DNA from 3 places in the Shewanella sp. SM95 genome. Region 1 is predicted to be linked to each of the others. Evidence: predicted binding sites of a transcription regulator. Region 1 holds the regulator's gene; each other region holds the start of a gene.
The links. The regulator sigma-54, encoded in region 1, starts transcription at its own class of promoters, with help from an activator protein. The targets are predictions, from matches to a motif close to GTTGGCACGNNNNTNGNNT.
Positions count from the first base shown of each region.

Region 1 (9,898 bases):
GCCAGCCTAACACCGCCAAGGACTTTGTCCTGTTTGTCGACCACATATAAGGTATCTGTGGTATCGGGTAGGTTGCCCCTTTGCCGAAGATAGCGCAGCACCACATCGATATTCACATCGGGTCTTAAGGTGACTGTATCTGTGTTCATCAAGCTGCCGGCGGTCTCATCTGGATAAGATAGGGCTTGTTCTACCCTCAGGCGATTTTGTTCCGTCATCGACTGCAGCACTTGTTTGTAAACTGCGTCGGGTAGACTTCGCAGAATATAGGCGAGATCGTCGGTGTCCATGCTTGCTGTCGCTTTCGCGACTCGCTCAGGGCTCATGCTGCGGATAAGTGGGTCTTTGAGTTCTTCACTCAACTCATCGAGTATGTCGCCTATTTGTTCCTGATCGATGAGCTGCCACAGTACTTGTCTGGCACTTGGCGGTGATGATTCTAAGATCAGCGCGATATCTGAGGCGGCCATTTTTTGCAGCATATTGCGCACATGCACGAACATGCCGCTGCTAAGCGCTTGGTTTAACTGGTCAAGACTATGTCCGGTGTGATCGTTTTCTGCATTATCTACGGGCATTTGTCCTCCATTGTGCGGCAAATTGGTTTGAGATCTTAGTGTTGGGCTAGGATTTAGCGGTGACTAAGCGTCAGTCGATGACACAGATTAAGGCGGCTAAGGTAAGGTTAAGGCCAGCGCAATGACCGCTAGTGTAATCGCCTGTGGCTTGTATCGTCGAGCGACAAATGTTTTGCCATGTGTGAATGGCAAGTTTTTTAAACTAGACATGAAGTGAAACTAACGATGAAGTGCTTAGTGTGAAGTGAAACTAACAGGCTTCGTCAAACTTAGCGTCGATTAAGGCACAAATAGCATCGAGAGCCGGCTCTGCATCTGGGCCTTCGGCGATCAGCTTGATGGTTTTACCCATGCCAGTTTCAAGCATCAGTAAGCCAAGTACACTGGCGGCCGATGCTTGTTTATCGCCTTGGATTAAGGTGATGGTCGCATCAAACTCGGAAGCCAGTACCACCAACTTAGTGGCGGCACGGGCATGTAAACCGAGCTTATTACAGATGGTTATCTGACGTTCAAGTTTTGGCATTATTGAGCTCTCGATGACGGGCATAAACTTTATGTTTACCGTTACTAAAGCGTTTTGCCAATTGCTCTGCGACGTAAACCGATCTGTGCTGTCCACCTGTGCAGCCAATGGCCACAGTTAAATAACTGCGATTGTTACGCTCGAGGTGCGGCAGCCAAGTCTCCAGTAAATTTTCGATTTGCCAGATGAACTTATTAACCAGTGGTTGACGATTTAAGAACTCAGCTACGGGTTCATCTAAGCCAGTCAATGGCCGCAGCGCCAACTCCCAGTGGGGATTGGGCAGAAAGCGCACATCGAACATAAAGTCGGCTTCGGTGGGCATTCCGTGCTTAAAGCCAAAGGACTCGAAGTTGATCACGAGTTCTTTATCGACACTACCAAGGAGAATTTGTCTGACTTGGTCGCTTAAATCATAGATATTCAGATTCGACGTATCTATGTAGTGATCGACCAGTTTTGACATAGGCTCGAGCAGTTTTCCCTCCAGCTTTATCGCTTCTTGCAAAGAGACTCGGCTCTTCGACAAAGGATGCAAACGGCGGGTTTCGCTGTAACGCTTGAGCAGAATTTTATCGCTGGAGTTAAGGAAGAAGCTCGTTAACTCAGTATCTGGAGGTAGGCTAGCGAGTTGTTTCACTAAGACCTTATCCTGCTCAGGCATGTTACGCACGTCGACACTGATGGCGACGAGATCGTTACTGCCTTTGAGTTGCTCAAGCAAACTGCCAATCAATGGCAAGGGAAGGTTATCGACACAATAATAGCCGAGATCTTCGAGTACCCTAAGGGCGACAGATTTGCCTGAGCCTGAGCGGCCCGACACTATGACCAGTTTCATCCAGTGATTACCTGATAGAGTTCCGTTTCATCATGCGTCTTGCGTAATTGCTTTAATATTTGCTTGTCGCTCAGCTTTTCGGCCATGCAAGACAAGGTACTTAAGTGCTGCTGACATTGGTCTGCAGGCACCAGTAGTGCAAATAAAATATCAACAGGTTGCTTATCGATAGCATCAAATGCTATCGGCTCTTCACACTTAATTAGTATGGCAATGGGCTGATCTATATCGGCTAGTCGACCATGTGGAATGGCGATGCCGTTACCTATACCTGTGCTCCCCATCTTTTCGCGCGCCACTAGGCTTTCGAATATCTCTTGAGATGAGAGGGTCGGGTACTGGGCAGCGACTAAGTCGCTGATGAGTTCCAGTACCTTTTTCTTGCTGCCCGGAGTGGCGCAGGTAGTGCACTCCGGCCGCAGTATGGTACAAAGTTCCATTATTAGTGTTTTGTTAACTTCTCTTTGTGTTTAATAACCTGACGGTCAAGCTTGTCAATCAGGGCGTCTATAGCGGCATACATGTCAGCATGCTCTGAAGTAGCAAAAACTTCACCACCTATGAGGTTTATTCTCGCTTCGGCAATCTGTTGCATTTTCTCAACATTGAGCACAACGTGCACATTATTGATCTGTTCGAAATGGCGTTCAAGTTTTGAAAACTTTTCTTCTACATATGCACGTAACGATTCGGTAATTTCGATATGGTGCCCACTTAGGTTTATTTGCATAGAAACGTCCTCCGATATCCACTGTAGGTTATAAACTTTTACGCTGATTAGAAGGTGGAATAAGCATAGCCTCTCGGTACTTCGCAATGGTTCTGCGGGCTACGTTGATCCCTTGTTCTGCCAGAAGTTGTGCCATCTTACTATCGCTTAATGGTTTTTTCTGGTTTTCCGCTGCAACCAGTTTCTTGATAAAGGCTCTGATTGCTGTGGATGAGCACTCACCACCATCGTCAGTACCGACGTGGCTAGAGAAGAAGTATTTTAGTTCAAAAAGTCCCTTAGGGGTATGCATGTATTTTTGAGTTGTGACCCGTGAGATGGTGGACTCATGCATTTCTACCGCTTCGGCAATATCGTTAAGCACCATAGGCTTCATGGCTTCTTCACCGTACTCAAAGAAACCTTGCTGATATTGCACTATGCAATTAGCAACTTTAAGCAAAGTATCGTTACGGCTTTCTAGGCTCTTAATAAACCATTTAGCCTCTTGCAGATGGCCGCGAATAAATTGGCTATCGGCTTGGTTTTTGGTACTGCGTGCCATAGAAGCATAATGTTGATTTACATTGATTTTGGGCATGCAGTCAGGATTAAGCTCAACGACCCAGCGGCCATTTTTCTTCGACACAGACACATCTGGGATAACGTATTCGTCATTATTGGGCGTGATCAACAAACCTGGGCGAGGATTGAGGGTTTGGATAAGTGCTATACCATCCCTTAATTCATCTTCTTTTAATTTAGTCTTACGCATCAATAATCTAAAATCACGGGCGGCGATCAGATCTAAATGATCTTTGATCAGCATGCGGGCGTTTTCTAGGTTGGGAGTATCAGCGGCGAAATGCGACAGTTGGATCAGCAGGCATTCACTTAAATCGCGTGCGGCAACGCCTATGGGATCAAAATGCTGAATGCGCTTGAGTACGGCTTCGACTTCGTCAAGCTCAACTTCAGGATTGCCCATGGCTTCGAGAATTTCTTCAGTGCTTTGGGTGAGATAGCCCTGATCGTCGATGGCATCAATAATGGCGGTGGCAATGGCTAAATCGGTTTCAGAAAACGGCGTGAGGTTTTTTTGCCATTCTAAGTGTTCGTACAAACCTTCACTGGTCTCGCCTTGGAAGGGCATATCGTCTTCACGACTGCCGCCGGGGCCTGAGTTTGGGGAGGCGGTAAACACTTCATCCCATGTGGTGTCCATGGGGAGCTCATCGGGCATGGATTCTTTGGTTAGCGACTCTGCCGTGTCTATGGTGGAGCTGTCTTTTTCTGGTGGCAGAGTGCTAGATTCACTGAAATCCGTATCGGATAGCGTTTGGTTTACAGGGGGTTTAGTGGCGTCGAATTGATCCTCTTCCAGCTCGAGAAGGGGATTAGAATCTAATGCTTGCTGGATCTCTTGCTGCAGTTCTAATGACGACAGTTGCAACAGACGTATGGCCTGTTGTAATTGTGGCGTCATGGTTAACTGTTGACCCAGTTTGAGCTGGAGTGACGCTTTCATGTTACCGCTGATCCCTACGTTATTATTGTTGGAGGAGGTCGCTTATTATCATTTTGAGTGAAGCCTAATGGCGGTATAAATTGTCTCCATAGGCTTCGCTCGATTAACTATAGCCTGAATTGTTCACCTAAGTACACAGCCCTAACTTGCTGATTGTCTAAGATCTCTGCTGGAGTTCCTTCGGCAATCAGGTTTCCGTGACTCACAATATAAGCATGTTCACATACATCTAATGTCTCGCGGACATTATGGTCTGTGATCAGTACGCCAAGGCCGCGACTTTTGAGTTGTTCGATAATCTTCTTGATGTCGATAACCGAAATAGGATCGACGCCGGCAAACGGTTCATCGAGCAAAATGAACTTAGGATTAGCGGCTAAAGCCCGCGCAATTTCGACGCGACGACGTTCGCCACCCGACAATGACATGCCTTGGCTGTCACGGATGTGGGTGATATGAAACTCTTCGAGCAGATGTTCTAGTTCTTCTTCTCGTTCTTCGTTTTTAAGTTCTTTACGAGTTTGCAGTACGGCCATGATGTTGTCATGAACAGTTAGCTTACGAAAGATACTGGCTTCCTGCGGTAAGTAACCTATGCCTTTGCGGGCACGCAGATGCATAGGATCTGCGGTTAAATCATCATCGTCGATAAAGATATGCCCCTTATCGCTCTTCACTAGCCCGACAACCATGTAAAAGGTCGTGGTTTTACCGGCACCGTTTGGACCGAGTAGGCCAACGACTTGACCGGTTTTTACCGTCAGACTGACGTCTTTAACCACTTGGCGACTCTTGTAACTTTTTGCCAGATTTTGTGCTCTTAAGGTGATTTGGGTCATTTAGAGTCCTGCTTTTTTACAGGTTTATCCGCCGGAGCGTCTGATTTAGCATCATCTTGATAGTTTTCAGGCTGAATAATAGTGATCACGCGATCGTCACCACTGCCAGTACTCTCGGCCATCAATTTCTGTTGAATCATGTTATAGCGGATTAAATTGCCTGTAACTTGGCTACCTGCTTGATCTAATGACGCCATACCTTTCAGTGTTAAGGTGCGGCTTGCCATATCGTAACGAATTTCTTTCGCGCTTGCCGATGCTGGGCGACCATCGTCTAATATTTGGCTATACGTAGCAGGGTTGCCTGTGGCGACCAAAGTTTTGCTATTTTCACCTTCAGCGGAAAATGCACGCAGTTCATTTGCTTGGATTTTTATTGAGCCTTGGGTAACTTCAACTGGACCAAAGAAGATGATCTGGTTGTTTTTGATATCCGCAGTTTGGCTCACAGCTTTAATTTTGACTTCTTGCTTTAAGTCGCCCACTTTCGCGAAAGCACTCATGCTCATAATTAGCATTAGGCTGGCAAGTAATACGTTATTTTGCTTCATATGTTCCTACTACCTGACTGGTCAATTGCACTTCTTGCGCGTTGAGGTCGGCATAAAGGCCTTGGCCTTGAATATTAAAATCTTTCCCTGTGACGTAAATGGTACGGTCAGAGGTCATTATCATAGTGTTGAGATCGAGTTCCAGATAACTGGTGGACAAGGTCTGAATCGGTTCTTCTGGGCTAATGGCATCGATAATAACATTATTTTCTAATACAACCTTGCCAGTTTCCTTGTTTAGCTTGCCCTGATCAGCCCTGAGCTGCCATTGTGCTTTACCTTGGTCTGGATAAACAAGATAAACAGGTTGAGTAAAGAAAGTTTGATTCGTTGAATCATAATGTTCCATGTGTTTCGCCGTCACACGGCTATTCACTAGTCCTTGCTCATTGAACTCAACACTGCGCAGATCTTCAACGATGAAATCTGGGGTATTTTGATCTTTAACTCTGTTATCGGAATCACCGCTGTGTTTGTTCTGGACCTGCCAGTAAAGCGCTAGTGCGGTTCCAAAAAAAGCGATAATCGCGAGTGTCACACGACTCATATACTCATTCCATGGGCCGAAGTGAATTTATTTTGACTTAGGAGTAACAGATCTGTGAGTTCACGCAGTGCACCGTGGCCACCATTGAGCGTAGTCACAAAATGGGCGTGTTGGCGTACATAGGGGTGGCCGTCAGCAACACTGACCGCTAAACCGACGACATTCATCACGGGGAGATCGACAATATCATCACCGATATAAGCCACTTCTTCTGGGGTGACACCATAAAGTGCGAGCAATGCTTCATAGGGCTCGAACTTATTGTCTACGCCTTGGTAAATATGGGTAACACCAAGGGCTGTCATACGGTTTTCAACGATTTTGGATTGACGTCCTGTGATCACGGCGAGGTTGAAACCGCTGGTGAGGAGTGAGCGCACGCCATAACCGTCACGGGTATGGAAGGCTTTGAGCTCTTCGCCGCTATTGCTCAAGTAAATACGGCCGTCGGAAAACACCCCATCGACGTCACAGATTAACAGTTTAATCTTTTGCGCGCGTTGCCACACATCATCACTGATTGGGCCGTAAAATCCTTGCTGTGGCATTAAATGACTCCTGCTTTAACCATGTCTAGCATGTTAAGAGCGCCGATAGGATGGCGATCTTTATCAATAACAATTAATCCGTTGATGTTTTTTGAGTCCATCACTTGCAGCGCTTGGGCGGCCAATACATTATCCGTGATCGTGACGCAGTTACGGGTCATCACATCGGCAATGGGCGTCGTGCGTAAATTCACTTCGGCATCGATAACGCGGCGTAAATCACCATCGGTGAAGATACCAACCAGCTTGCGCTGATCATCGATAATCGCCGTCATGCCTAAGCCTTTCTTGGAGATTTCGTACAGGGCTTCTGTGATGCAAATATCGTGGTTGACGAGCGGTAAGTCATCACCGCTGTGCATCACATCACAGACTTTTAACAGCAACTTACGTCCTAATGCACCGCCGGGATGGGACATAGCAAAATCATCACGGGTAAAGCCTTTCGCTTGCAGCAGCGCAATGGCGATGGCATCGCCCATCACTAAGGTTGCTGTGGTACTTGAGGTGGGTGCTAGTCCAAGTGGGCAAGCCTCTTCTGGGACTTCAATACATAAATGCACTTTAGATAATCGCGCCATATTCGATTCGGGTTTACCCGTTACCGCGATAACGGGCACGCCCATACGTTGGATGACCGGCATTAAGGTGAGGATTTCGCTCGACTCACCAGAATTTGAAATCGCTAAAATCACATCGTTATCGGCCAATACACCCAGATCGCCGTGGCTGGCTTCACCCGGATGCACAAAAAATGCGGGCGTTCCTGTGCTGGCGAGGGTGGCAGAAATCTTATTGCCGATATGGCCCGATTTGCCCATTCCCATGACAATCACTTTGCCTGTGCAGTTGAGGATCAACTCGCAAGCTTCTGCAAATTCAGCCGAATCAACATATTGATAAAGATTGTCTAGGGCTGACTTTTCAATGTCGATAACTTTACAACCCCATTGGCGCAGTTGTGATTTGTCTACCATGTCTATCTCTCTTTTTGCATTGTCTTTGTCGCCCCATTGATGGGATTGGAATAGCACAATTTGGTACGCGATAAAGATGATATGTAATAGGCTTTCTGCCAAGTATTAGTTTGTTTTCAGACAATTTAGCTTATGTCTTGCTGTGGTTAATTACCGAAAACAGCAAAACAATTGCGGCAGGCTAGAGCGATTGATCCGACTCGTCAAGTTCAGCTGCGTTAGCTATTCACGCACAATAACGTGTTTAGCGGCAGAAGGTCTTGAGCAATATCATCGTCTTTGTCGTTTATTTCAATGGATTTATCCCATATCGCAGCGGGTATTACCCTATGGGATGCCTCTATTGCGCAATTGCGTATCGACTCTCCCCGATAAAAGTGGGCGAAGAGTGAGCTAAGTGCGAACGAATTAGCCAATACTGCCAATTCTGCAACTAGGTTGAAAACATTAAGTAACATTTTACCTGTGCAGAGTGAAAACTTAGGGCGCATTTTCGCTGTAAATGAGGCAAATTGAAAGTATCGCAGGGCGATAGTGTCGATTCGGTTGTAGGTTAAAGCGCAATTACGTACAATTTGCGGCTCTTCGATTGGTCAGTCTCGGAAGACTAGGATCACCTCATTTGCAAATGTCGGAATCAAGCATGACTCAAGAACAAACGCCGTTGGTTGAGATCCGTAATTTGGGGTTTAGCCGCGGTCAGCGTGTGATATATGAAGATATTAGCCTGTCCATTCCAAGGGGCAAGGTGACGGCGATCATGGGGCCGAGCGGCATAGGCAAAACGACCCTGTTGAAATTGATTGGCGGCCAATTAACGCCTGACCATGGACAAGTGTTATTCGACGGTCACGATATCCATGGCGTGAGTCGTAATGAATTATTTAGTCTGCGTAAGCGGATGAGCATGCTGTTTCAAAGTGGCGCGCTGTTTACCGACATTAATGTGTTCGATAACGTGGCGTTTGCACTGCGTGAACATTCTGGACTACCTGAAGACATTATTCGCACTATCGTGCTGATGAAGCTTGAAGCCGTAGGTTTACGTGGTGCAGCTCAGATGATGCCAAGCGAGTTGTCCGGTGGTATGCAACGCCGCGCCGCATTGGCTAGAGCCATAGCGCTTGAACCTGAAATGGTGATGTACGATGAGCCTTTTGCAGGGCAAGACCCAATATCGATGGGCGTGTTAGTAAAGCTTATTCGTGAGTTATCCGATGCGCTGAATCTGACTTCCATTGTAGTGTCCCACGATGTGGATGAAGTGCTTGGCATTGCCGATTATGTATATGTGGTGGCTGACAAAAAAGTCATCGCCCACGGTACCCCTGAAGAATTAAAGTACGCTGATAATCCGCAGCTGAAACAGTTTATTCAAGGTGCTCCGGACGGCCCTGTGCCGTTCCATTATCCGGCAAATGATTACCAGCAAGAATTAATGGCAAAAGGAGTTGGCAAGTGAAGTTAATCGACAGTATTGCCGACTTAGGCCGCAGCGCGATTGAGCTAGTGCTCGGTTTTGGCCGTGCAGGCCTTATGCTGTGGGGGGCGATTTTTCGCTGGCCACGCGTGCGTAAAGGTTTTCCATTATTAGTGCGCCAGATTTATGTGGTCGGTGTGCAATCCATGGTGATTATTTTAGTCTCAGGACTCTTTATCGGCATGGTGCTCGCACTGCAAGGCTATAACATCTTAGTTGGTTTTGGCACCGAAGAAAGCTTAGGTCCTATGGTGGCGCTCAGTTTACTGCGTGAGTTGGGGCCAGTTGTTACCGCGTTATTGTTTGCGGGACGGGCGGGTTCAGCATTAACCGCTGAAATTGGTTTAATGAAAAGTACTGAGCAGCTTTCCAGTTTAGAAATGATGGCGATTGACCCATTAAGGCAGATTATTGCACCGCGCTTTTGGGCTGGAGTGATCAGTATGCCATTGCTGGCGTTGATGTTTACCGCTGTAGGTATTTATGGCGGGCACCTTGTTGGCGTGGAATGGAAAGGGATCGACAGTGGTGCGTTTTGGTCGATTCTGCAGGCGTCTGTCGAATGGCGTCAGGACATAGTTAACTGCTTGATCAAAAGTGGTGTGTTTGCCGTAGTGGTCACTTGGATTGCGTTATATCGCGGTTATCAAGTGATCCCAAATCCGGAAGGCATCAGCCGTGCAACGACCCAGACTGTCGTTCAGTCGAGCCTCGCTGTATTGGCATTGGATTTTTTACTGACAGCCCTGATGTTTGGCCGCTAACGGAACACTG
Region 1 is NZ_JAKKSE010000018.1:62,576-72,473, reverse strand. It holds gene mgtE (magnesium transporter) at 1-578, opposite strand, end outside; gene L5M29_RS17720 (HPr family phosphocarrier protein) at 829-1,104, opposite strand; gene rapZ (RNase adapter RapZ) at 1,091-1,945, opposite strand; gene ptsN (PTS IIA-like nitrogen regulatory protein PtsN) at 1,942-2,385, opposite strand; gene hpf (ribosome hibernation promoting factor) at 2,388-2,675, opposite strand; gene L5M29_RS17700 (RNA polymerase factor sigma-54) at 2,704-4,182, opposite strand; gene lptB (LPS export ABC transporter ATP-binding protein) at 4,290-5,021, opposite strand; gene lptA (lipopolysaccharide transport periplasmic protein LptA) at 5,018-5,572, opposite strand; gene lptC (LPS export ABC transporter periplasmic protein LptC) at 5,559-6,119, opposite strand; gene kdsC (3-deoxy-manno-octulosonate-8-phosphatase KdsC) at 6,116-6,667, opposite strand; gene L5M29_RS17675 (KpsF/GutQ family sugar-phosphate isomerase) at 6,667-7,644, opposite strand; gene mlaF (phospholipid ABC transporter ATP-binding protein MlaF) at 8,288-9,106, shown strand; gene mlaE (lipid asymmetry maintenance ABC transporter permease subunit MlaE) at 9,103-9,888, shown strand.

Region 2 (9,898 bases), on a different contig from region 1:
GGGATTGTCCCAAGCGATACCGTACTGGCGCGCACAGGTATCGTGATGGGAACCTTGTCGTTCCCGACCGCCCGATCCAACGAATTATTTTTGCCTCTGTATCATCAAACCGTTGAAAAGGCGCTGCAAAACAAACTTAACCAAAGCGCTTTTCAACTGACTGATTTTAACCAAGCTCACGCTGGAGAAGCGTTAAACGTCGAGCAAGTATTAATCGTCGCCAATGGCGCCGTTGCCCACACAGCTTCAAAGCTGGTCAGCGATGCACTCGGTTTAGGTGGTACTCAGTTAAGTCTGGACGCCGCCTGCGCTAGCTCGGTTTACGCACTTAAACTCGCCTGCGATTACCTGACCACAGGCAAGGCCGATATGATGCTTGCGGGCGCAGTATCGGGCGCTGATCCCTTCTTTATCAACATGGGATTCTCGATTTTTCACGCCTATCCAGATCACGGTATTTCGGCGCCCTTTGATAGCAACAGCAAAGGCTTATTCGCCGGAGAAGGCGCAGGGGTTTTAGTCTTAAAACGCTTAGAAGATGCCGAGCGCGATGGCGATAACATCTATGCCGTCGTCAGCGGCATTGGTTTGTCGAACGACGGTAAAGGCCAGTTTGTATTAAGCCCCAACAGCAAGGGCCAAGTGCAAGCTTTCGAGCGCGCCTATAGCGCGGCAAACACTCAGCCTGCCAATATCGAAGTGATTGAATGCCACGCCACCGGCACGCCGCTCGGTGATAAGGTCGAACTCGCCTCGATGGAGCGCTTCTTCGAGGACAAACTCGCGGGCTCTGCAGTGCCGCTGATCGGTTCGGCAAAATCTAATCTTGGCCATTTACTCACAGCCGCAGGAATGCCGGGGATCATGAAGATGATTTTTGCCATGCGCTCGGGTCGACTGCCGCCAAGTATTAACTTATCAGCGCCGATATCCTCGCCTAAGGGCTTGTTTAGCGCTAAAAATCTGCCAACAGAATTGCATGCTTGGCCCGATAAAGCCGGCAATGACCGCCGTCACGCAGGTGTTTCCGTGTTTGGTTTTGGCGGCTGTAACGCGCATTTGTTGCTGGAATCCTATGCTGCCAATACAAACAAAAAGAGTGAACACCCCGCAGCTACTGTAAGTTATCAGCACACGCCATTAAATATCATTGGCTTAGCATCGCACTTCGGGCCTTTATCCTCCATTAATGCACTGGATAACACGATAAGCGCAAAGCAGCATGCCTTTATCCCGCTGCCCGCTAAACGCTGGAAAGGCTTAGACAAACACCCTGATATTCTGGCCAACTTTGGTTTAAGCGGAACTGGCCTCGCAGCCGCACCACAGGGCGCGTATATCGACCAGTTCGATTTTGACTTCCTGCGTTTTAAAGTGCCGCCCAATGAAGATGACCGCCTGATCTCCCAGCAACTGCTGCTGATCAAAGTGGCCGATGAAGCGATTCGCGATGCGAACTTAAAGCCCGGCGGCAAGGTTGCTGTATTAGTGGCGATGGAAACAGAGCTTGAATTGCACCAGTTCCGTGGCAGGGTGAACCTGCACACTCAACTGGCAGACAGCCTTAAAAAACAAGGAATAACACTCACACAAGCTGAGTATCTCGCCCTTGAAAAAATCGCCATGGACAGTGTGCTCGATGCCGCCAAACTGAACCAATATACCAGTTTTATTGGCAACATCATGGCGTCACGTATCGCATCCCTTTGGGACTTTAACGGCCCTGCCTTTACCATTTCGGCGGCGGAGCAATCGGTCGCCCGCTGTATCGATGTGGCCGAAAATCTGTTGTCCCAAGAATCCTTAGATGCCGTAGTGATCGCCGCCGTCGATTTAAGCGGCAGTCTAGAGCAAGTCATCCTTAAAAACGCCGTATCGCCAGTGGCATTTACTGCCACTGACGCAGGCTGGAAAGTCGGTGAAGGTGCTGGCGCGTTAGTGCTCACAACAGCGCAATCAAGTGCAGCCCAGCCAAGTAATGCCGCTGACAATGCTAATACCAATAGCAGCTATGGCAACAGTTATGGTCACATCAGCGGCCAAGTATTTGGCGCGATTTGTGACATACAAGGTAATAGCAACACAGCGCGCATTTGCGATGACTTGCTAACCCAAGCCAAGGTGAATAGCAGCCAGATTAGCTTGATTGAAACCAGTATTGCGGTTGAGCAACTTGACGATTCAGAGTTGGTACTCAATACCCTGCTGCCGAGTGTGAACCAGCGCAGCCAAGCCGCTGATACCCTAGGCCACAACTTTGCTGCGGCGGGAATGGCGAGCATGTTGAGCGCGCTGCTTCAGCTTAAAAATCAGGTGCAGCTTAAAAATCAAGCGCAACTTAACAAGCATTCTTCTCAAGCTCAGCAGCACGCGCTCGTTGCCACGTTTAGCCAAGGTAAATGCTCGCAGTTACTGCTCAGCCAAAGTGCCACGCAAGCATACAATTTGCAGCAAAGGCTAGATCAAGACTTAACGCTTTCTGAGCAAAAACACTTAATAAAACAAGTGACACTCGGTGGCCGCGATATCTATCAGCATATTCTGGATACGCCGCTCGCAGGCCTTGATGCTATACAACAAAAAGCCCGAGCCATGACAGCACTGCCAGCGCGCAGCCAACGTAAACATTTGGCCCAAATAGCGAGCAAAGACACGAATAGCTTTGCAACAAGCAGCCCAACCACGGCTCAACAAAAAGAGACATTAAGCAGCATGCCAATTAATGCCCTAAGCACGACCAATAACAACGCCACTCAAGCAGAGCTAAAAGACGCGGCATTTTTAAGCAATCAGCAACTCGCCCGAGAGGCGCATTTAGCCTTTTTGCAAAGTCGCGCTGAAGGCTTGAAACTGGCCGATGCCTTGATGAAAGCCCAGCTTGCCAGCGAGTTAGCCGTCAATGGCCAAGCTGCGCCAGTACAACAGCAAGCCATTGTTCAGGCATCTGCGACAGCGGTTCTTCCACCTCCTGTGCTTTTTCCCAATCATGCAAAAGTGCCTGAGTACACGCCGCCAACACCGATAAGCAAGCCTTGCATTTGGGATTATGCAGATTTAGTCGAGTACGCCGAAGGTAATATTGCTAAAGTATTTGGCCCAGATTACGCCATTATCGACAGCTATTCGCGTCGTGTACGCCTGCCAACGACTGACTATTTGCTGGTATCTCGGGTAACGAAATTAAACGCCCAGATGAACCAATATCAGCCTTGCACTATGACCACGGAATACGACATTCCTGTGGACGCGCCGTATTTGGTCGATGGCCAAATCCCTTGGGCCGTGGCGGTCGAATCGGGTCAATGCGACTTGATGCTGATCAGCTACTTAGGTATCGATTTTGAAAATAAAGGCGAGCGCGTGTATCGCCTGCTCGATTGCACCCTGACCTTCCTTGGCGACTTACCGCGCGGTGGCGACACCCTGCGCTACGATATTTCCATCAATCACTTTGCCCGCAATGGCGATACCTTGTTGTTCTTCTTCTCCTACGAATGTTTCGTGGGCGACAAGCTGATCCTGAAAATGGATGGCGGCTGTGCCGGCTTCTTCACCGATAAAGAGCTGGCCGACGGCAAAGGTGTTATTCACACCGAAGCTGAAATCAAAGCGCGCAACCTTGCCTTGAACAATCCGAATAAGCCGCGCTTTAATCCGCTGCTTAACTGCGCACAAAGCCAATTTGATTACAGCCAAATCCATAAACTGCTCGGCGCCGATATCGGTGGCTGTTTTGGCGGTGCCCATGCGGCGCATCAAGCCCAACACGGTTTGCAGCCCTCTTTATGTTTTGCATCCGAAAAATTCCTGATGATTGAACTGGTCAGCAATCTTGAGGTGCATGGCGGCGCGTGGGGCTTAGGCTCAGTTCAAGGCCATAAGCAGCTCGAAGCTGATCATTGGTATTTCCCGTGTCATTTCAAGGGCGACCAAGTGATGGCGGGATCATTAATGGCCGAAGGCTGTGGTCAATTACTACAATTCTTTATGCTGCATATTGGGATGCACCTCGGTGTAAAAGACGGTCGTTTCCAACCGCTAGAAAATGCGTCACAAAAAGTGCGCTGTCGCGGTCAAGTTTTGCCGCAATCTGGCCTGCTCAGTTATCGCATGGAAATCACCGAAATCGGTATGAGCCCGCGCCCGTATGCTAAGGCGAATATCGATATTTTGCTCAATGGCAAAGTGGTCGTGGATTTCCAAAACCTTGGGGTGATGATCAAAGAAGAAGCCGAATGCACCCGCTACCTCGCGGATAATGCCAACAGCACAGCTAACAATACGACTAGAAATGTAGCTAAAAATGCTGTTTCGGCTGCGCCGCTTGTTTCGACAACACCAACATCCTTAGCGGCGCCGCTAATGGCGCAGCTGCCTGATTTAACTGCGCCAACCAATAAAGGCGTAGTGCCGCTTAAGCATGTGAGCGCACCAGTCGCGCCTGCGGATTCAAAGTATGCTAACCGCGTGCCCGATACCCTACCGTTCACGCCGTACCACATGTTCGAATTTGCCACGGGCGATATCGAAAACTGCTTCGGCCCCGATTTCAGCATCTATCGCGGCCTAATTCCACCGCGCACGCCTTGCGGTGATTTACAGCTGACCACCCGCGTCATTGCCATTGACGGCAAACGTGGCGAACTGAAAAAGCCATCATCTTGCATCGCTGAATACGAAGTGCCTGCAACTGCTTGGTATTACGATAAAAACAGCCATCACGCCGTGATGCCCTATTCTGTGCTGATGGAAATATCACTGCAGCCAAACGGTTTTATCTCGGGCTATATGGGCACCACCTTGGGCTTCCCCGGCCAAGAGCTATTTTTCCGCAACTTGGACGGTAGCGGTAAGCTGCTGCGCCATGTGGATTTACGCGGCAAAACCATAGTGAACGACTCACGTTTATTATCGACTGTGATTGCTGGCAGCAACATCATTCAGAATTTCAGTTTTGAATTAAGCTGCGATGGCGAGCCTTTCTACCAAGGTAAAGCGGTATTTGGTTACTTCAAGGGCGATGCGCTGAAAAACCAACTCGGCATAGACAACGGCAAGACCACACAGCCTTGGCATGTGCAAAATGGTATAGCCGCCGATAGCCAAATCAATCTGTTAGATAAACAGCATCGCAGCTTTAACGCACCAAAAGGTCAGCCGCATTACCGTTTAGCGGGCGGTCAACTTAACTTTATCGACAAGGCCGACATAGTAAAAGCTGGCGGTAAAGCGGGCCTTGGCTATTTATACGCCGAACGCACGATTGACCCGAGTGATTGGTTCTTCCAATTCCACTTCCATCAAGATCCGGTAATGCCAGGCTCCTTAGGGGTTGAAGCCATTATCGAGCTGATGCAAACCTATGCGATTGACCAAGACCTTGGCGCTGGCTTTAAAAATCCAAAATTTGGGCAGATTTTATCGGATATCAAATGGAAATATCGCGGCCAAATTAACCCATTAAACAAGCAGATGTCGCTAGATGTACACATTACCAACGTGACAGACGACAATGGCAAATGCATCATTATGGGCGATGCCAACTTGAGTAAAGATGGCCTGCGGATTTATGAAGTTAAAGATATCGCCATCTGTATTGAAGAAGCCTAGCGAGTTTACGCTGTTAGAAAGACGCTAATCTCGAATAACGAATAACGAATAACAAATAGTTGCGCCGCCTTGGCTATCCACATCACCAAGGCGGCACAAATAACATGAGAACACCTATGACTAGCCATACTCTAGATCAATTCAATAGCAATAACGAAAAACTCAGCCCTTGGCCGTGGCAAGTCAACGATGCAGAGCTGTGCTTTGATATCGACGCATTAAGCAAAAAACTCAAAGATTTAAGCCAAGCCTGTTACTTAGTGAATCACAGTGAAAAAGGCTTAGGCATAGCGCAAACAGCCGAAATCACCACAAGCGACAGCCAAGCGCCACTAGGCTCACACCCCGTCAGCGCCTTTGCGCCCGCCCTTGGCACCCAAAGTTTAGGCGACAGTAATTTTCGCCGCGTACACGGGGTTAAATACGCTTACTACGCTGGCGCTATGGCTAACGGTATTGCCTCTGAAGAACTGGTTATCGCGCTGGGCCAAGCGGGCATTTTGTGTTCGTTTGGCGCGGCGGGGTTAATCCCATCCCGCGTTGAAGCGGCCATTACTCGCATTCAAGCGGCGCTACCCAATGGTCCTTACGCCTTTAATTTAATTCACAGCCCAAGCGAGCCCGCATTAGAGCGCGGCAGTGTTGAGCTGTTCTTAAAACATAAAGTGCGCACGGTCGAAGCCTCGGCATTTTTAGGGTTAACGCCGCAAATCGTCTATTACCGCGCGGCGGGTTTGAGCCGCGACGAACATGGCGACATCGTCATTGGCAACAAAGTCATAGCCAAAATCAGCCGCACCGAAGTCGCGACTAAGTTTATGGAGCCGGCGCCGGCCAAAATCCTCCAGCAATTAGTGAGTGACGGTCTTATCAGCCAAGACCAAATGGCGATGGCATTACTGGTGCCCATGGCAGACGACATCACAGCCGAAGCCGACTCCGGCGGCCATACCGACAATCGTCCACTCGTCACGCTATTACCGACGATTTTGGCGCTTAAAGATGAAATCCAAGCTAAGTATCAATATAAAACGCCCATCCGTGTGGGCGCAGGCGGCGGCGTCGGCACACCCGATGCAGCATTAGCCACCTTCAACATGGGTGCGGCATTCATCGTCACAGGTTCTATCAACCAAGCTTGCGTCGAAGCGGGCGCCAGCGAACACACCCGTAAGTTACTCGCCACCACAGAAATGGCCGATGTGACTATGGCGCCTGCCGCCGATATGTTCGAAATGGGCGTGAAATTACAAGTGGTTAAGCGCGGTACTTTGTTCCCGATGCGCGCCAATAAGCTTTATGAGATCTACACCCGTTACGATTCGATTGATGCCATCCCTGCAGACGAGCGTAAAAAGCTCGAAGAGCAAGTGTTCCGTTCATCACTCGATGATATTTGGGCGGGCACTGTCGCCCACTTTAACGAGCGCGATCCTAAGCAAATCGAGCGTGCACTAGATAACCCAAAACGTAAGATGGCGCTGATTTTCCGCTGGTATTTGGGTCTGTCTAGCCGCTGGTCAAACACAGGCGAAATCGGCCGCGAAATGGATTACCAAATTTGGGCAGGCCCAGCGCTCGGCGCATTTAATGCGTGGGCCAAAGGCAGTTATTTAGATGACTATAAGGCCCGTAATGCGGTGGATTTAGCCAAACATTTAATGGTGGGCGCAGCATATCAATCCCGCATTAACCTGCTGTTATCCCAAGGCGCGAGCATTCCAGTTAGCCTGCAACGCTGGAAACCATTAAATCGTTTTTAAACGTATTTAGCTCATATCATCTTGTATTATAAGATCATAATATCTTCAAGCCGACACAAACTCACAGTGTCGGCTTTTATTTGTCTTTACTTATGGACGACATCAGCTCACAGTCTTTGATTCAACGTATTAGGCTGAAACTCTTACCGAAGCTTAGGTAAAAATTGCCTACCCCTCTTTTAATTCACTCACACCATTTTAAATAAAATGATTTAAATTATATTTAAAATCAATTAACTACTTAAAATTTTTAAAGTTGGCATTAAGATCGCAATCAAGTAAGAGCCATTAGCCGTTACCTTACAAGTGACACAAACGGTCATGAGAAGGATTAATACAAGGGCAGGAGGTTATTATGCTAGGTTGGACATTAGTATTTCTAGTTGTTGCCGTGATTGCCGGGTTGTTAGGATTTGCTGGGATTGCTGGCGCAGCGGCGGGAATAGCGAAAATCATTTTCTTCATATTTATTGTGTTATTAGTGATTTCTCTGCTGATCAATGCCCTTAAGGGTAAATCACCGCGACTATAATTTTTTTTAGAAAAGGAGATAGATATGAAACCATTTACCCTGATGACAAGTGCAGCATTCGCATTATTACTCGCCCTAGGTTTAACGGCCTGTAGTGATAACAAAGCCGAAGACGCGGGCGAAAAAATCGATGAAGTAATGACTGATACAGGTAACGCCATCGAAGATGCCTGTGAAGAAGTCAAAGAAGGTGTTAAAGCTAAAGATACTAAGTGCTAAACAAACCTGACTTTAGGGTGGCAATAGACTCGTCTACTGCCACCCTTTTGGTTTAGACTCGCTCATTTCTGCATCTCTCATCTCGACATCTATCCATTCAAGTGCAACGATTTTAACCAAGAACAATGGCATTGGAGGACTTGCATGCTAACGAAGATCCACATCAAATATTTGTACACTGCAGGTGCAGTATTGTTAGCCTATTTTGCAGTAACAGACACTTCTCCCCTGCTCACTTTCATTTGTGCATGGACAAGTCTGTCACTGTTTTTAGTCGGTTCCGCCTATTGGTTTAATCTCGCCAGTATTTTTAGAAAACGCCAAGATGGCACTATTCCTTGGTATATTCGTTGGGGTTTTATTCCCTTTTTATTAGGCTGTCGACTCTATAACCACTGGGCCAGAAAATACGATTCAGTACCGCCCATGCAAAGGATTGATGAACATCTGTATCTCGGCTGTAGACTCTTTTCCGCAGATCTGGAAAAGATTAAAGCCAATAAGATCACTGCCATTCTGGATGTCACCGCTGAATTTGATGGCTTAGATTGGTCGCAATTTGAAGATCATATCGAGTATTTAAATATTCCCATCCTCGACCATAGCGTACCGACCAGCGCCCAACTCAATCAAGCTGTTAACTGGCTGCACCGCCAAGTGCGCGCCAATAAACAGGTACTCATTCACTGTGCTATGGGTCGTGGCCGCTCAGTGCTGGTACTCGCCGCTTATTTGGTTTGTAAAGATAAACAACAGTACTTCGCCGAAGTACTGCAACAGATAAAGCAAATCCGCAAAACCGCTGGCTTAAACAAATGGCAATTACGCGCGCTCGATCGCATGCTTAGTCAAGGGAAAATTAACATCCACAAAGTGGCGTGGATTATCGCCAACCCAGTTTCTGGTGGCGGGAAATGGCAAGAATACAGCGAGCAAATCCAAGATGAACTCAAAGCCTATTTTGACCTGACTTTAAAACTCACAACAGCAGACGAAACCGCAAATGTCTTCGCCGAGCAAGCCCGTAATGCAGGCGCTGATATCATTATCGCCTGTGGTGGCGATGGTACTGTGACTGAAGTGGCCTCTCAAATCGTTGATACGGATATCGTCTTAGGCATCATTCCTCTTGGCACAACTAATGCTCTCAGCCATGCCCTCTTTGGTTTAGGCAGTAAGCTTATTCCTATCTCTCAGGCGCTGGATAATATTATTCAAGGGCATTGCCAAGCCATTGATACCGCGCGTTGTAATGAGGCGTTAGTGTTGTTGCTTGTGGGCATAGGGTTTGAGCAACAAATGATTGAATCCGCAAACCGTGAGCGTAAAAATGCTCTCGGCCAGTTTGCCTACCTCGATGGCTTATGGCGCGCAGTGAATGCCGATATCACTTTAACCATCCAGCTCAGCTTAGATGATGCAAAACCCACAACATTGACGACCCATAGCCTAATCGTTGCCAATGCCGCACCGTTTACCAGCGTGTTGGCGCAGGGCGATGGCGAACCAAACATGACCGACGGTTTGCTCGACATTACTTGGCTGGATGCTGGCGATGAACCCAAAGAGCAGTTGCTTAGCCTCGCTGAATTAGCGATTGCGGGATGGGTAAAAGAAGGCAATAAGAGTGTGCGAGATCAACAAGCGAGTGCAAGTAAAGTCCATCATGCCCATGCTAAAAAGGTCACTATCAGTAGCCAGCCTAAGTGTAAATATGTGATTGATGGTGAAGTATTTGAGCCAGCGGATCTCACTATAGAAGTCCAGCCAGCAT
Region 2 is NZ_JAKKSE010000001.1:289,035-298,932, reverse strand. It holds gene L5M29_RS01360 (beta-ketoacyl synthase N-terminal-like domain-containing protein) at 1-5,610, shown strand, start outside; gene pfaD (eicosapentaenoate synthase subunit PfaD) at 5,727-7,373, shown strand; gene L5M29_RS01350 (DUF1328 family protein) at 7,729-7,905, shown strand; gene L5M29_RS01345 (hypothetical protein) at 7,930-8,124, shown strand; gene L5M29_RS01340 (diacylglycerol kinase family protein) at 8,269-9,898, shown strand, end outside.
Region 2: the regulator sigma-54 is predicted to act here: its motif matches at 7,629-7,647, upstream of L5M29_RS01350 (DUF1328 family protein).

Region 3 (9,898 bases), on a different contig from region 1:
TAGGATCGGCATTCTTATCACCCAACTCATCCAACTCAACCTTAAGCGCATAGTCTAAAATACCGCTCTCATGCATATTACCGCGCACTAAAGCCAAATATTGTTTTTCAATCGTATGGGAAGCAAATTGCTCACACAGTGCATTGGCCACTTCACTACTCTTGGCAAACAAGAGCACGCCGGATGTCGGCCTGTCGAGACGATGTACAGGAAACACATGACAGCCCACTAAGTCACGGGTCAGCTGCATGGCAAAAAATCGCTCCCGACGCGCTAAATAACTGCGATGGACCAATAAGCCTGCGGGTTTATGAATTGCCACTAAGTGCTCATCTTCATAAAGAATTTCAATCTCAGGCGCCTGCTCTTCTAAATCATCCTCTTGGGATACATTCACTGCATTTTCAGGCGTTTCAAGCCAGATATCATCTTGATTCATTTAACAACATATCCAATTCATTCAATAGGCTAATTAAAGTTTGGCGCGGGGGTATATCCAGCCAAACATGTTCAGCCATAGGGGCAATCGCAATTTGAGTCGGCAATGGCGCCCCCGTTTCGATTAAAGTCTGCATTCTAGGCAGCAAAATAAACTGCAGCCACTGCTCAAGGGGCATAAGATCACAGGCAAAAGGTGCTGTGCTTGCCATTGCAGCGGCAGAAGGCGCTTGCTCAGACCACAACTCGGCCGCTTGCAGCGCGTGGGTAATCTGAGCCAATTTAGCTTGGGTTTGACTGTATAACATAGCTTTCAGATCCATTCTCATATTAGCCCTTTGTGATTCAAGAACTCCCCACAATTCACTGGCCGAATAGGTCGATTAAAGTGCCGCAATCATACCATCCAGACGCACTTCCCCCTATAATGGCGCCAATTTATTGAGCCTCTTTGATTGATATGGCAGCCAAATGACTGAAATTACAACTTTAAGCCAGTTTTTAACCACAGCCAAAACCCAGTTCCAAGTGTATGATCTTGGCCGTAGGGTGCAACATATTGATATGCTCGCGTTTCACCAAATAGAATCTCTCGCTACCCCTTATCCTTACCCTATTCAAGGACATGCGCAGTTTGCTATCGTCTTTTGGGATGCCAGTCAGCAACACTTTATTTGGTTTCTAAAACTGGCGTTAGATGAGCAAGGATTACTGTCGCCTGCACCGCGCTCACAATTTATCGAAATGATATTAGCGGCATTAGGGCAAGATCCCACTCAGCCGCTCAGTGATGAGCAGCAAGAACAACTCGCGAATAATCCCTTTAATTTCAAGCCAAGCCAAGAAAAACTGGCCGTATTTAACGCACTCGTTCGTAAACAACTTGGCCAACGCGCTTCATCACAATACGAGTTTGCCGTGCAATATCTGTCAGGCCAAGTTGCCCCATCACAATGGCAACATATTGGAATGCAAGGCATAGCTGATGTGTGTGTACGTGCAAAAGAATTTGATCATGAGCAGCACTTGGTATCGAGTTTTGATACAGCCGCCATTGAAGTGCAAATCGCCCTATGCCAATGTCTTGAACACTTACTGATTAGCGACACACTCGCCGATAAGGTTCTAGCGAAACTTCAAGACGCGGCTCCAGAACACCAAGCCTATTTCCTTCGCGCTCTAGCTTCTAGCGCTAAACACAGCCAAAAAGCGTTTGAGCATCTACACGGCCAATCCTCTTTAGATACCAATGCCCTCATCAGCATTGCCGGACGAAACTGGTCGGTATTAAAACAAGATTCAAGTCGCAGTCTTTACTTAGAAGCTTTAGCACTGCAGCCCCAAGCCTTTTTTAATCAGGTCTTTGCTGATATTGTGGCTATTCCTAGTTTGCGCAATCAACTACTAGGCGAATTAAGAAATCCCAATCGAAGTGTTCAACTATCACAAGCCATAGGTGGTTTGTTTAAGGCAGCTAGCAAATGATGTCAGATTTACTGTTAATTATTGGCCTCGTCGTGATTGCCGCATTCTTTTGGCAACTACGCCAAATGGCAGAGTTGAGCCGTATTTTTGCCGAAAAAGAATGTTGGCGACAAAAAGTTCAACTGTTAGCCATTGCCATGGAAACTGCCCGCCCAAGTATTGGCGGCACCACGGGAATTTGTTGGAAAGCGAAATATTTATTTGAATTCAGCACCGACGGCATTAACCAATACCGTGGCCATATTTGGATGCAAGGTAAGAAAATTCAAAAAATAGAATGGCCTATCTTCCCAGAGCCCGAATGGCAAGAAGCACCTACAGCGCAGGGAAAATTTGGCGGTTGTGGTACGCAAAGTGGTTGTAACTCAGGCAAATGCCATTAAGCTTTTATCGACAATGTTGGCTCAAATAAAATGTGAGCTAATATTGAGAGCAAGACAGCATTCTTTTTTATCGTAAATACGGCTAAAAAATAGATCACTGTAAAAGTTAAAAAAGAAAGGGCGCGGCCCTAAAGCCACGCCCTCCTATTCTCTGTTAAGCTATCCCGCTATTTTTGTGCTCCCTGCACCATCCATGCGTCAATCTGCGTCCTGCTTCATCCCTGCTCAATCCTTGAGGTCCTTGTACTCATGTACTTCCCTATCTCTTGGTCATCCAGTCCCAAGCTTGCTCTTTCCTGAGCGGTTCCATCATCATCCATGAAACGGGTATTGCATCCATTCAATTGCACTCCCTGTGCCATTGCCATCCTATGCAATGAGTCTATCAATCCTTGATAGTCTCCCTTCCTTGGTATTGGCTCTCTTTCATCCTGAAAGGCCTATATCCCTATCTTTCCTTAAGTCACATTCCTTAGTCACTGTTCGATCATCCTGATCGCCAACATCCTGTTGCCCGCAATTCCTTCTACAAGATGAATTCTACGCCAACCAACGAAAGTACTCATTGTGGATTATTTAAAATGTTAACAAAAATGGTGAACCCAACTGATAACAAACAGGTTAACCTACTGATATAGATTAAAATAATAACTAACCCAGAGACATAACCACCCTTTAGACTTACAAATTACTTACATACTTGTGAGAGATCTCTTACACGGAGGATGGCAATTCAAATCAAAAGTAAGCAAGTGCTAGATGTTCTCCCCTGAAGGACTTATGCATAAACCGCTATCGCTCAAAATTCGACAAGCATTCGGCGAATGACCAGAACACAGAGAGTAAATCATTGGGCAATAAGAGAAGTAAGACTGGTAAACATGTTTTACGGCAAGATGTCTTTAAGCAGCGTTAAGATAAAGTCTGTGTGAATAGCGTTATAGCTTGGCAAAGCCAGATTAATGCTGAAAATGAACCAAAGAAAAGGGCGCAACTAAAGTGCGCCCCATTTATCCTTTGTAAGCCTTCCTGCTCGATTTGTGCTCCCTGCACCATCCATGCGTCTGCTTGCGTCCTGCGTCGTCCCTGTAATCCCTTTTCGTCCCTGTGTATCAAACTTACGTGAGATAACACTCAGTCCCTTGACCTGTAAATCCTTTTTACAGAGCCTGTCACTTCCTATGACGTATTCCTATTGCATCCTGCAAAATTTATTTTCCATAGATTAGTACAAGCTGTTCACCCTTATACTTTATCCTTATCTCGACACATCCTGTTTCGAGTTCATGCTTAATCCTTAAGCGTGTCCTGTATTCTTCCTGAAATTCATCATCCTGACGATAAAACTCACTGTCCCTAATCATCCTTGAAAAGCAATCCTGCTTTTCCTTAGCCTATCCGAGGCGAATGACAGTTTTCCTACCGTCAGCGATTTCAACCTTGAAATCTTAATTCGTTGCTTCTTGCGTCCCTTTGGCCTGTTTCGCTTTCCTTGCTATCCATTTGCTTTGGCCATGAGTGAATTCTACGTTAACCCTAACGTTTTTGTTCGGCTCAAAGAACGGACGACAAAATTAATTACGGACCAACCAAAGGAAAATAAATACAACCCAATGATTCTATTTAAAATTAAATGTTGCAGAACAAAAAACAATCAAAAAGAAAACATTATGTCCTACAACGTTTGTAAGCGATCTCTCACACGGGCATGGGCATCTCACTCGGGCAATTTTTTTAACGTTTAAAAAAGTGGCGGATCATCTGCGCAAACATCACCCAATCTGCCATCAAACTGTAAAAAGGATACTGAAATGTCGCGGGTCGATTCTTCTCAAATACGAAGTGTCCCACCCATGCAAAACCATAACCAACAATAGGAATAAACCAACATAGCCACCAGGTTTGTGAAACCAAGGCAATGCCAATCAGCAGCAGAACTAAACAACTGCCAACAAAGTGTAATTGCCGACAAGTCGGGTGCTGGTGTTGGGATAAATAGAAAGGATAAAAATCGGCGAAACGTTTATAAGAGTTAGTCATCTTGTTGAACCGAATAGAATAAAAGCTGGCCATGGACACTGCCGATACTCAGCTCGCCTATGGATACAAAGTCATGCTGAGTAAACAGTTGCAAGTGGTTCTCCTGAGCGATAAACACACCAATGCCATCCAAATCAGGCTGCTCATCACACCAACTCACCACAGCTTGCACTAACTTATGTCCAAGTCCCTTGTGCTGTTCATTTGGTGCAAGAGCAATAAACTGCAAAATACCGCAGTGCTTACTGGGTAAAAGTTCAATAATACTGGACTCTTTGTTCATTAGTGCTTGAGTCGATTGCCAACCTGTACCTAACAACATCTTTAAGCGCCAATGCCAATAACGCCCTTCCCCTAAAGGCACTTCTTGAGTAACTACACAGGCTAACCCAAAGAGTCTTTCATGGTCGAATAAACCTATGAGGGCTTGTTTTTGTTGCCATAACGTATTGAGTTCTTCCCTGATTGCGGCGCGCAATTTTTGCTCATAAGCGGCTTTGTCTGAGGTAAAGAGTGAATCGACAAAAAAAGGATCATCATGGTAAGCGTTATAGAGAATAGAAGCGGCAATGCGTAAGTCTTCCGCGGTCAAATAGACTGCGCGGCAGTCCTCCAGAATTTCATTGTCCATCGTTAGCATTCCTTGACTTAGCTCACACTTTTTTATGCGTAACTGTTAATCTACCAAGGAAACTAAAAAGTGCAAATTTTAATCATAGATTGCATTTTTCAATCAGGCGCTTACTCTAAACGAAGGCACTATACTGAAAAGGAAATAATGATGGATACAACTCCAGTAGACTTAAGCCACTTGTTTGAGCAACTCGGTTTAGACAGTAGCGACGAGGCCATAGCGCAGTTTATTGCAACCCATGATATCGACCATCACATCCATTTAAGCCAAGCGCCCTTTTGGACCCCTGCCCAAAAGAGCTTTATCATTGAAGGTTTAGAAGCCGATGCCCTCTGGACTGAGCCCATTGAGCAATTAGACACTCAGCTACGTAAACGATAAGACTCGTTGGTTCAGATTTTACCGTAAGCCGTTTCACCCCAACCCACTAAGGCATTGTTGCTCAGCACGATAGGCGTACATTCATCCTTAGTGGTTTTTCCATCGCCATTATTACGCTGGGTACGATAAAACAACACTAAGACTTCTTTATTGGCTTCACCTTGTTGAGCACTTTGTTGAATATAGGCTTCACTAAAATCAGCAGTGCCCATTAAGATTATCACTTGGTCTTTAGGCATACCTAAGCTCAGCTTGGTTAAGTTAATACGATTTTTATCCTGCACTTTCTCCCAAGATTCGCTGCTATCCCAGCCCGATTCTCCATCACCGACATTGACCACGCAGCCGCTAAGACCTAAGCTTGCGAGCCCTAAAAAAGTGATGGCGATAAGTTTGTTATTCAATTTATGGTTCATCATGTGACATCCTGTGTAATTATTATTGAAGCTTAAAAAATGGTATTTCGGCTGGACAATAAGCAAAATAAATGCCACAAGACAACACACTGTTTTTAAATGAAAAAATTAATTATTATTTTAAAATTGGTTTAAACAATTCAACAAATTAAGGAATTTTGCTAATTATGAGTCCCCTTGACCAAGTATTAGCGGCCGCACGTTCGCTCGAAGCCTGCGGTAAAGTACCGAGCCTTGCCTTAATTAAAACCCGTTTAGGTAGTAGCCTACCTTTACCTATATTGATCCAAGGCTTACAGCAATTTAAATCTATGCCTAAGGCAGATCGCGAGCGTTTAGCTGAGTTGCAAACTATCAGCCCTACAACTGACGTTCCCGCAACTAACGATACCTTAACCCTTGCTGTGCTCGCCGAGCGCATGCAGATGCAACAGGCGTATTTTGAACGTCATGCTGAGCAGCAAAAAACAGAAATAATGCAATTAAAAAACGAACTGCTTGAACTTAAACAACGCATCAACTTATTAGAAATCCAAGGAAAAACAGCTTAATGTTTGTCACTGAACTGCGCTTCGAATGCTTCGCCGACACCACGATATCTGCCGCCGAGAAGGCAATTAATCAGCTCCTTGAAGCCTATCGAGCTAATGGTCAAATCTTAGGGCGAGAATTTGCGGTCGCCTTTAATGATGGTGAGTTTAGAGTGCGTTTATTGATGCCAGAGAAAAGCAGTTTAGCGCACAAATATCACAGCCCTTGGGTCAAAAAAGCCTTAGTAGAATTAACCGACGCTAAACTACTCGCGCCGCGGGAAAAGTTTATTGGTCAGGATATCAATTCTGAAGTAAGTAATACCGAAACACCCAGCTGGCAACTGCTATACACCAGTTTTGTGCATATGTGCTCGCCCCTACGCAGCGGCGACAATTTATTGCCCATTCCCCTGTACCGTTTACCCGCAACCTTTAATGGCGATCATAAGCGCATTATCCGTTGGCAGAGCGAATGGCAAGCCTGTGATGAGTTACAAATGGCGGCGGCCACCAAGGCAGAATTTGCCGCACTTGAGGAATTATCGAGTCCGGACAGTGATTTATTTCGTAGAGGTTGGGATTTGCGCGGTCGTATCGAATATCTCACTCAGATCCCGACCTATTACTACTTATATCGCGTTGGCGGCCAAGATTTAGCCACAGAAAAAACGCGACCTTGCCCACGTTGTGGCAGTCATGATTGGAAACTCGATGAACCTTTATTGGATATGTTCCATTTTCGCTGCGAGCCTTGCCGCATAGTGTCGAATCTGTCTTGGGATCATCAATAACATCTGTTTATCCCCTTGCAGAACTCAACCTAAGATAAGCCACGCTTAGGTTGAGTTAATACTTAGGTTGATAATAAAAATGTCGCTCACAGAAGTTAACGTTTACCGAAAAGGTTTTGCCACATACGTTTAAAACTGGCGAAAATACCAGGATGTTCTAATGCGGGCATAGGTAATTCTTCATGTTTAACGGGTGGTGCTATCCGTGGCGATAATGCTTCGATAAACGCAGTCAAACTCGAGGACAATTGCTCAGATTGCACTTCACCAGGGATTTCAATCCATACGCTACCATCACTGTTATTGATGGTGAGCATTTTATCTCCCTCATCTAACAGACCGATAAACCAAGTTGGTGACTGCTTCAGTTTTTTCTTCATCATCAGATGACCAATCAAGTTTTGTTGCAGGCAGTTAAAATCGTCATCATTCCAGACTTGCAGTAACTCCCCGGTGCCCCACTTAGAGTCAAATAATACTGGGGCGGAGAAATAATGACCGTAAAAATCATTGATCTCTGGCCATAAAGTTAACTCCAGTGCATGCTCTACATTGGCGAAACTGCCTTCAACTTTGCGTTTCACTGGCTGCCAAGGAACGGCCTGTTCAAGATCCGGTTGAAATTCGCCTTGAATACACACAGAAGGCTCACCCTGTGGGTAATAACGCGGTAGTTCACCTAAACTCGTTAAGTAAGCTTGATGATAGTTTTGCAAAAATTTATCGAGTGCGGGCAGACAAGACACTTAAGCACAATCCAATTTCAGGTATAATGTGCGCCTATTTTGACATGGAAACAGTATTGATGACACAGAATCACGATCCCTATAGTGATGCGCAAGCGCTTGTTGGCCTGACTTTAGGTAAAGCCACAGACTATCAAGCCGAGTATGATGCGTCGCTGCTGCAAGGGGTTCCACGCTCACTAAACCGTAATGCTATTGCACTCACTGGGACGTTACCGTTTCATGGTGCCGATATCTGGACGGGTTATGAGCTGTCTTGGTTAAATGCTAAAGGTAAGCCTATGGTGGCCATAGCTGAATTTCATTTAAGCTATGAAAGCCTGAACCTGATTGAGTCGAAATCGTTCAAACTGTATCTCAATAGCTTTAATCAAACCAAGTTCGATAGCATAGATTCACTGCAAAAAACCTTAGTGCAAGACTTAAGTCAATGTGCTCAAGGTGATATCAGCGTTAAAATCATCGAACCAAAAAGCTTTGGCATTCAGCGTATTATCGAGTTACCAGGCACGTGTATTGACGATCTCGATATTGAAGTCAGCGATTATAGTTTTAATCCTGATTACTTGGAAAACAGCACGGACGATAAGCAAACGGTCGCGGAAACGCTTAATTCAAACCTGCTGAAATCCAACTGTTTGATCACTTCGCAACCCGACTGGGGCAGCGTAATGATCCGTTATCAAGGGCCTAAAATCGATCGCGAGAAACTGCTGCGCTATTTGATTTCTTTCCGCCAACATAACGAGTTCCACGAGCAATGTGTCGAGCGGATTTTTGTCGATTTGAAGCGTTTCTGTCATTGCACTAAATTGACCGTTTACGCCCGCTATACGCGCCGCGGCGGTTTAGATATCAACCCGTATCGCAGTGACTTCGAGCAACCTGGCGAAAGCCACAGACTCGCAAGGCAGTAATTAACGTTCGTTCGAGTATCAGATTACGAACTAAGGTTTAGAACTGAGCAAAAACCAAGGTTACATACCGAAACTAAGCTCTGAATCGCTAGCCTAACTGCTTGCAAGATTCAGAGCTTTTTCATTTACAGTGCTCGCACTGGCATCGAGCAATAAGCTTCGCAGCCATTGATGGCTCGGGTTTTGGGTGTATTTACTGCTCCACACCATATACAAATCAATGGGTCTTGTTTTCAGTGGCATAGGTAAAATCTGGATGCCGAACAACTCGGCGTACTGACTGGCGTACCGCAAAGGCGCTATGCCTATCGCCTCACTTTTGCCAACAGTTGCAAACATACTCAATAGAGATGATTGCTCACTGTACATTTTGCGCCTTGGTAACACGCCTTCGGTAAACAAATCCCCTGCAGTCAAATTAAAACGCCTTAGATTCAAAAAGACGTGTTTCTCCTCAAAATACTGTTCATGGCTAATGACACCTTGAATACGAGGATGCTGCCGACTGACGATACAAACGAGGGTTTCGGTGAAGAGTAGTTTACTCGAGAGCAAACTTTGCTGGGCGGGCTTAATGTCTATGGCAACGGCGACCCGCTCAAGCAAAATATCGCGATATAGCTCATCCTCCTGCGGCGGTGACTCGCGGAAAATGACTTCAATATCCGCATTCTGTAACAAAGCCTGCACGCCTGATTGCAGCGCTTCGATAACCGACTCATTAGCATATACATAAAAGCGCCGCTGGCTCGAGTTGGGATCAAAATGCTCAAACCCCAGTAATACGGTTTCAATATCCGCCATGGGCTGCTCAAATTTACGGTACATCTCCCTTGCCACCGATGTAGGCTCAATTCCCCGTCCAACCCGATTAAACAGCGACTCCCCGACCCAAGCCCTAAACCGGCTTATCGCATTACTCACGGAAGACTGAGTTAAATCTAACTCCTGTGCCGCTTGGGTGAATGAACGAGTACGGTAAACCACCATAAACACGCGTAATAAATTTAAATCTAATGGCTTTCGTGTCGGCATAAGGGAGTGCACTCATTCACTATATGAATATTACAACCCAAACTAACTCGAGTTATCTAAATACACAAGCTGGCTATACTCAAACCATCAACGACACTA
Region 3 is NZ_JAKKSE010000001.1:314,971-324,868, reverse strand. It holds gene truC (tRNA pseudouridine(65) synthase TruC) at 1-439, opposite strand, end outside; gene L5M29_RS01450 (YqcC family protein) at 426-746, opposite strand; gene L5M29_RS01445 (DUF3549 family protein) at 910-1,923, shown strand; gene L5M29_RS01440 (DUF3301 domain-containing protein) at 1,920-2,306, shown strand; gene L5M29_RS01435 (DUF962 domain-containing protein) at 4,041-4,346, opposite strand; gene L5M29_RS01430 (GNAT family N-acetyltransferase) at 4,339-4,977, opposite strand; gene L5M29_RS01425 (DUF2789 domain-containing protein) at 5,128-5,361, shown strand; gene L5M29_RS01420 (DUF3192 domain-containing protein) at 5,373-5,780, opposite strand; gene L5M29_RS01415 (hypothetical protein) at 5,945-6,328, shown strand; gene L5M29_RS01410 (Zn-ribbon-containing protein) at 6,328-7,101, shown strand; gene syd (SecY-interacting protein) at 7,197-7,847, opposite strand; gene queF (NADPH-dependent 7-cyano-7-deazaguanine reductase QueF) at 7,907-8,764, shown strand; gene L5M29_RS01395 (LysR family transcriptional regulator) at 8,858-9,799, opposite strand.
Region 3: the regulator sigma-54 is predicted to act here: its motif matches at 5,838-5,856, upstream of L5M29_RS01420 (DUF3192 domain-containing protein).